2 linked regions of the Labrenzia sp. PHM005 genome follow. Each later gene encodes a partner of the first gene's protein in a complex. Links are inferred from orthologs where the notes say so. Each region holds a gene or a part of one and is shown in the gene's direction. Other genes may lie near its edges.

Region 1 (3,163 bases):
ATCCGCTTTACAGTTCGGCGGAGCAATAAGCGTGTTGCTGCTTAGCTAATATCTGGCCGTACTGACCTTTTGGGGTTGGCGCGGCCAAAATTGCGACTTGGAACAGATCGCCAATCAGTTTCCTGCAAGCGAACGCTTCTTGCGGCCCGAGTACGAGAGCCAGAAGACATGAATAAAGATAACAAGAGTTTCGACACGGCGCTGATCCGCGATTTGGCCGTTTTGCTTGATGAGACCAATCTGACCGAAATCGAACTGGAACAGGGCGAGACCCGTATCCGGGTCGCCCGTGAGATTTCGTTTACAGCCCCAGTCAGTGTTGCAGCTCCCGCAGCAGCGCCAGCACCGGTTGCCCCAGTTGCAGCTGCTGCACCGGCTGCAACCGCAGCTCCCGCCCCGGCCGCCGACGCGTCCAGCCATCCGGGCACCATCACCTCACCGATGGTTGGAACTGCCTATCTGGCGGCAGAACCGGGCGCAGCCCCGTTCATCCAGGTTGGCGACAAAGTCGCAGAAGGCCAGTCGATCCTGATCATTGAAGCCATGAAAACGATGAACCATATCCCGGCGACCAAAGCTGGCACGGTCAAGCAGATCCTCGTGGAAGACGCCCAGCCGGTGGAATTCGGCGAACCGCTCATTATCGTCGAATAAGGAGCCGTTCCGGCCATGTTCTCCAAAATCCTTATCGCGAACCGCGGCGAAATTGCCCTGCGCATCTTGCGTGCTTGTAAAGAGCTTGGCATTTCCACGGTCGCAGTTCATTCCACCGCGGACGCCGACGCCATGCATGTTCGCCTGGCTGATGAAAGCGTCTGTATCGGTCCTCCGGCCGCACGCGACAGCTATCTGAACATTCCGCAGCTTCTCGCCGCCTGTGAAATCACCGGCGCGGATGCGGTTCATCCGGGCTACGGCTTCCTGTCCGAAAACGCGCGGTTTGCGGAAATCCTGGAAGCTCATGACATTGTCTTCATTGGCCCAACCTCCGATCACATCAAGATCATGGGCGACAAGATCCAGGCGAAACAAACCGCCAAGGACCTCGGAATTCCGGTGGTTCCAGGATCTGATGGCGAAGTGACAGCGGCTGACGATGCCCATGCGATTGCGCGGGAAATCGGCTTCCCGGTTCTGGTGAAAGCAGCAAGTGGCGGCGGCGGCCGCGGCATGAAAGTTGCGCTGACCGAGGCCGATCTCGATACGGCCCTGTCTACGGCCCGCTCCGAGGCAAAAGCCGCATTCGGCGACGATGCCCTCTACATGGAAAAATATCTCGGCAAGCCGCGGCACATCGAGATCCAGGTTCTGGGGGACGGTCAAGGCAATGCAGTTCACTTGGGTGAGCGCGACTGTTCCTTGCAACGCCGACACCAGAAAGTTCTGGAAGAAGCCCCTTCCCCGTGCCTCAACCCGGAACAGCGCGCTGAGATTGGCGAAATCGTTGCCAATGCCATGCGCAAGCTGAAATACCGCGGCGTCGGTACGGTTGAGTTCCTCTACGAAAACGGCGAGTTCTATTTCATCGAAATGAACACCCGCCTGCAGGTGGAACACCCGGTCACGGAAATGATCACTGGCATCGACCTTGTCAATGAACAGATCCGGATTGCGGCTGGTGGCACCCTGGACATGAGCCAGGATGACATTTCCTTTGACGGTCATGCGATCGAGTGCCGCATCAACGCGGAAGACCCGGTCACCTTCGCACCGTCACCGGGCACGATTACCTATTACCACCCGCCGGGCGGTCTGGGCGTGCGCGTCGATTCAGGCGTTTATCAGGGTTACAAAATCCCGCCCTATTACGACAGCCTGATCGGCAAGTTGATCGTACACGGCCGCAACCGCGTCGAATGCATGATGCGCCTGCGCCGGTGCCTCGACGAGTTTGTCGTCGACGAAATCAAGTCGACCATTCCGCTGTTCCGCAATCTGGTTGAAAACCAGGATATCGCCAACGGCCAGTACGACATTCACTGGCTGGAGAAATACCTGGCGGACAAATCGAAATGACAAAGGGGCGGCAACGCCCCTTTTTCTTTGGTCTTGAATAAAGTCAGATAAACCCCAAGATCGCTGCCGCCAATGCGTTGTCGTTGGTAGCGACGACACACGGTGTTCCGCTCGGCACGGAGATTTCGAATTTTGGATCACCGTTGTCGGTGTAGATCAGCCCTATGACGGTGGCGACGTCATATTTCTGCGTCTGCGGATAGCCGCGTACGACATACGAATTGGCCGGGACCGTGAAGCCGATCGTATTCTTATATCCTTCCGTTTCACTCGACTGTTTTTGATCCGTAGTTGTGGTTCCGCGGCTGTAGGAATACATGCTGCCGATATCGACAACGCCAGCGATTTTGTAAGATGGGATCTTGAAGCTGTGCATCGATGAGTTCTGGTAGATCGTCACACTACCGGCCGTATCGGATGCCGACCTCTCGAGGCTCAAGTTTGTATCAAAGGTCAGCGGGTTCTTCACAAACGGTATATCAAACCGGATTTCCTTCAGTCCCTGAAATAGATTGGCAACCTCTGCGGTTTTCGGGATCGCGGAAATGATCGACACATTATTGATGTAAGTTCGGCTTTTGCCGGTGAACTGATTATAGGCAAGATTGACGATAGTCCGGCGGATGGTGTCCTGGCCGGCCGTCACCAGAAGCTTCAATCCGGTATCATTGACTTGGGAGAAGATCTGATAGCTGTTCGCATTTCGCTGATTGTACAGGTCAACTTCCCGCTTGATGCTGTCCAACAATGGAAGTTGTTGCGTGACGTTGTTCTTGGCTGTTTCGAACAGCCCAACAGGGGCCGCAACCAACTGGTCTGTTTGCGGATTTCCTTGGATCGCAGGTAGATAAGAAATGACAAAAGCGACCAGCCGCTTGCCATAACGTTTAGTGTCTTTTGAATCGATACTCGCCGTCTGGCAGTAATAGGTCGTGATCTTCGCGATCTGCGACATGGCGGTGAGGTCCACAGCCACCTGTTGTCCGACATCCCCTGCACTAAGATCACATCCAGCGGAAATACAGGCGTTGCTTTCCGTACACGCCAGGATCCGGCGCAAGGGGTATTGACCGGCCGGATCTTTCGAATCCTTAAAGGCAAATCCAAGCACTGTGAAATCCTGCGGATAAGAATCCAGCGCAAGCAA
Region 2 (3,276 bases), 2.6 Mb from region 1 along the record:
CAGCTGATTATGATCGCTTACGCCAAATGAGCCCGGAATGCCTGTCGCGTATGGGTGTGGAGCGCAACGATATCGCAACCCATCTCTACAACAAGTACTTCGGCAACCGCTGATCCGATAGGACTGCGCGAAACGCCCGAAATTGCCGCGACGTCGACAATATGCAGCTTCTGAAAGCCATATCGGCAGTTCTTTGATTGACATCCCCTTGCCCGCTCCCCTACATCGCTTGGATGTTTTGCAGACGGACCCGTCTGCTGTATGGGCAAGAGGACAGCTGAATGACGGAAACGCGTATCGATCGCCGGTTTAAAGCCTGTGCCGAAGCGGGCCGCCCCGCATTGGTCACCTTTATTACAGCTGGCGACCCGGACCTTGAGACGTCACAAGCGATCTTGAATGCCCTCCCGGCCGCCGGTGCCGATGTGATAGAACTGGGCATGCCGTTCTCCGACCCAATGGCTGAAGGTATTCCGATCCAGCTCGCCAACCAGCGTGCGCTCGCCGCCGGGCACACAATGGATAAAACGCTGGACATGGTCCGCGCGTTTCGTAAACAAGATCAAGACACGCCGATCATTCTGATGGGCTACTACAATCCGATCTATGTTCGTGATCCGGTGAAATTCGTTCAGGTCGCCAAGGACGCCGGTGTTGACGGCTTCATTATTGTCGACGTGCCTGCTGAAGCGGATGACGAGTTCTGCATTCCAGCTCTGGACGCCGGACTGAACTTCATTCGTCTGGCAACCCCCACCACCGATGACAAGCGCCTGCCGGCCGTTCTGGCCAATACCTCCGGTTTCGTCTATTACGTCTCCGTGACCGGTATTACGGGCGCAAAAATCGCTGATACGGGCCGCGTTACGGCCGCTGTCAACCGGATTAAGGGTCATACGGATCTGCCGGTTGCGGTCGGATTTGGCGTCAAAACCGCAGAACAGGCTGCAGACATCGGCAAGGACGCGGACGGCGTCGTGGTCGGTTCTGTTCTTGTAAATGCAGTCAAGGACAGCCTGGATGCTAACGGAAAGGCAACGGACCGGACCGTAAAAGCGGTCGCCGATGTGGTTGCTGACCTGGCTTCTGGGTGTGCGCGGGCCCGCGCGGCCTAAAGCTAGATCAGCGGCTTTTCAGGTTGAATCGCTTGAACAGCCAAAAGCTGATCGATTTTAAGGTGGTAGAGCATCTTGTCTGCGTTCGCCTGAACACAGGATGCTCTAGGCCTTAAAAATGTACCTTTTCCAGCGGACACAGTCCGTTGTTGTGTAACTTTAGTAGACGGACGCGTTTGACGTGAACTGGATCAACTCAATTGTGCGCCCCAAGATCAGTGGTCTTTGGAAGAAGCGCGAAGTTCCGGAAAACCTCTGGATCAAATGCCCTGAAACGGGCGAAATGGTGTTTCACCGGGATCTCGAGGCCAATCTTTGGGTCATTCCAAGTTCTGGCCACCATATGCGTATGCCGGCACGCAAACGGTTGGACTCCTTCTTTGATGAAGGCAACTACACGCGCCTCGAAACACCGGATGTTACCGCCGATCCGCTCAAGTTCCGCGACAGCAAACGCTATACCGACCGGTTGAAGGATGCCCGTTCCAAAACCGGCGAAGAAGAAGCCATTCATGTAGCGCAAGGCAAAGTCAACGGTATGGACCTGACCGTTGCCATTCAGGATTTCGCCTTTGTCGGTGGATCTTTGGGCATGGCCGTTGGCGAAGCCATCCTTTCCGGAATGATGAAGGCGGTTGAAGACAAAACACCTTTTGTGATGTTCGCAGCTTCCGGCGGTGCGCGCATGCAGGAGGGGATCTTGTCGTTGATGCAGATGCCGCGCACCACAGCTGGTATCCAGATGTTGCGCGAAGCCGGCCTGCCATACATCGTGGTTCTGACCAACCCGACAACCGGGGGTGTCTCAGCATCTTATGCGATGCTCGGTGATGTGCACATTGCAGAGCCGGGCGCCATGATCGGTTTTGCCGGCCGCCGCGTCATTGAACAGACCGTGCGGGAAAAGCTGCCGGACGACTTCCAGACCGCTGAGTACCTACTTGATCATGGCATGGTCGACATGGTTGTGCCGCGTCAAGAAATGAAAGACACGATTTCCCGGGTTTGCGGTATCTTGATGAAACGCGAAGTCGAATTGCCAACAGTGGCGTTGGAAGCCCCGAAGGCTGAAAACAACAACGTGGAAGAGCCGACGCAGGACACCCAAGAACCGGAAAAACAGCCTGAAGTCGCTGAATAAGTGTAAGAATCTGACTGGCTGATGTCGCTTTTCAGCCATGGTCAGTCAGATCCGGGTGCTTTTTCGATTTCGCCTGCTGCTATGTCCTGCAGATGGCAAATAGCTAAAGCACGAAGTACAGGACCCTGCGGAGGGCCCCTTGGATCAAATCACAAGAATACTCGACCGGCTGCTAGCGCTGCATCCCAAAGAGATTGATCTCTCCCTGGGACGTATGCACCGCTTGCTCGACGCGCTCGGCTCGCCCGAAAAACGCCTACCACCGGTCATTCATATCGCCGGTACCAATGGTAAAGGCTCGGTGACGGCAACGTTGCGCGCCATTCTGGAAGCCTCCGGAAAACGCTGTCATGTCTATACGTCCCCGCATCTGGTCTCTTTCAACGAGCGGATCCGCCTGGGAACAGACGGAAAATACGTTTCTGATCCAGTGCTCTTTGATGCCTTGCAACGCTGCGAAGAAGCCAACGGCGGCGAAGAAATCACCTTTTTTGAGATCACAACGGCAGCGGCATTGTTGCTCTTTGCCGAACATCCGGCCGATGTCGTCCTTCTGGAAGTTGGCCTGGGCGGACGCTTAGACGCCACTAATGTCATCAATGAGCCGTTGGTGTCGGTGATCACGCCTGTCTCCATGGATCATGAGAAATTCCTCGGTGACGATCTCACCGTGATTGCAGCCGAAAAAGCAGGCATCATCAAACCGGGGGTTCCGGTGGTATCCGCTGAACAGGATCCGGACGTGCTCAAGGTGATCGAACGCCAGGCCGCGAGAAACAAAACCCGTGTCGATGTCTTTGGTCAGGACTTTGTTTCCCAGCTGGACCAAGGACGGATGACCTTTCAAGACGAAGACGGATTGCTGGATTTGCCGCAACCGGTTCTTGGCGGAAGCCACCAGTTCGCCAATGCTGCTCTGGCGATGGCCGCACTCAAAACAACGGGGTTGCTGCCAGACGAAGATGTCATCAGCACTGGGCTTAAATCCGTCAATTGGCCTGGTAGACTGCAGCCGCTTAC

The links.
Region 2: the proteins of accC (region 1) and accD are in contact, whole or in part, in a solved structure (PDB 8UXZ), measured with the Escherichia coli proteins. The link is inferred for Labrenzia sp. PHM005 from one-to-one orthologs.

Annotation. Positions count from the first base shown.
Region 1 is NZ_CP041191.1:3,480,496-3,483,658, reverse strand. What follows is about bases 5-2,842. They hold accC (acetyl-CoA carboxylase biotin carboxylase subunit), read left to right. Parts: upstream 5-669; coding sequence 670-2,016; downstream 2,017-2,842. Other genes in these bases: FJ695_RS15790 (hypothetical protein), read right to left, coding at 2,060-2,842; accB (acetyl-CoA carboxylase biotin carboxyl carrier protein), read left to right, coding at 169-654. Also shown: more of FJ695_RS15790, read right to left, coding at 2,843-3,163. UniProt on the Escherichia coli protein: This protein is a component of the acetyl coenzyme A carboxylase complex; first, biotin carboxylase catalyzes the carboxylation of the carrier protein and then the transcarboxylase transfers the carboxyl group to form malonyl-CoA.
Region 2 is NZ_CP041191.1:907,314-910,589, forward strand. The notes cover bases 326-3,276. They hold accD (acetyl-CoA carboxylase, carboxyltransferase subunit beta), read left to right. Parts: upstream 326-1,296; coding sequence 1,297-2,256; downstream 2,257-3,276. Other genes in these bases: trpA (tryptophan synthase subunit alpha), read left to right, coding at 326-1,115; FJ695_RS03895 (folylpolyglutamate synthase/dihydrofolate synthase family protein), read left to right, coding at 2,396-3,276. Outside these bases: FJ695_RS27945 (hypothetical protein), read left to right, coding at 1-113; more of trpA, read left to right, coding at 282-325.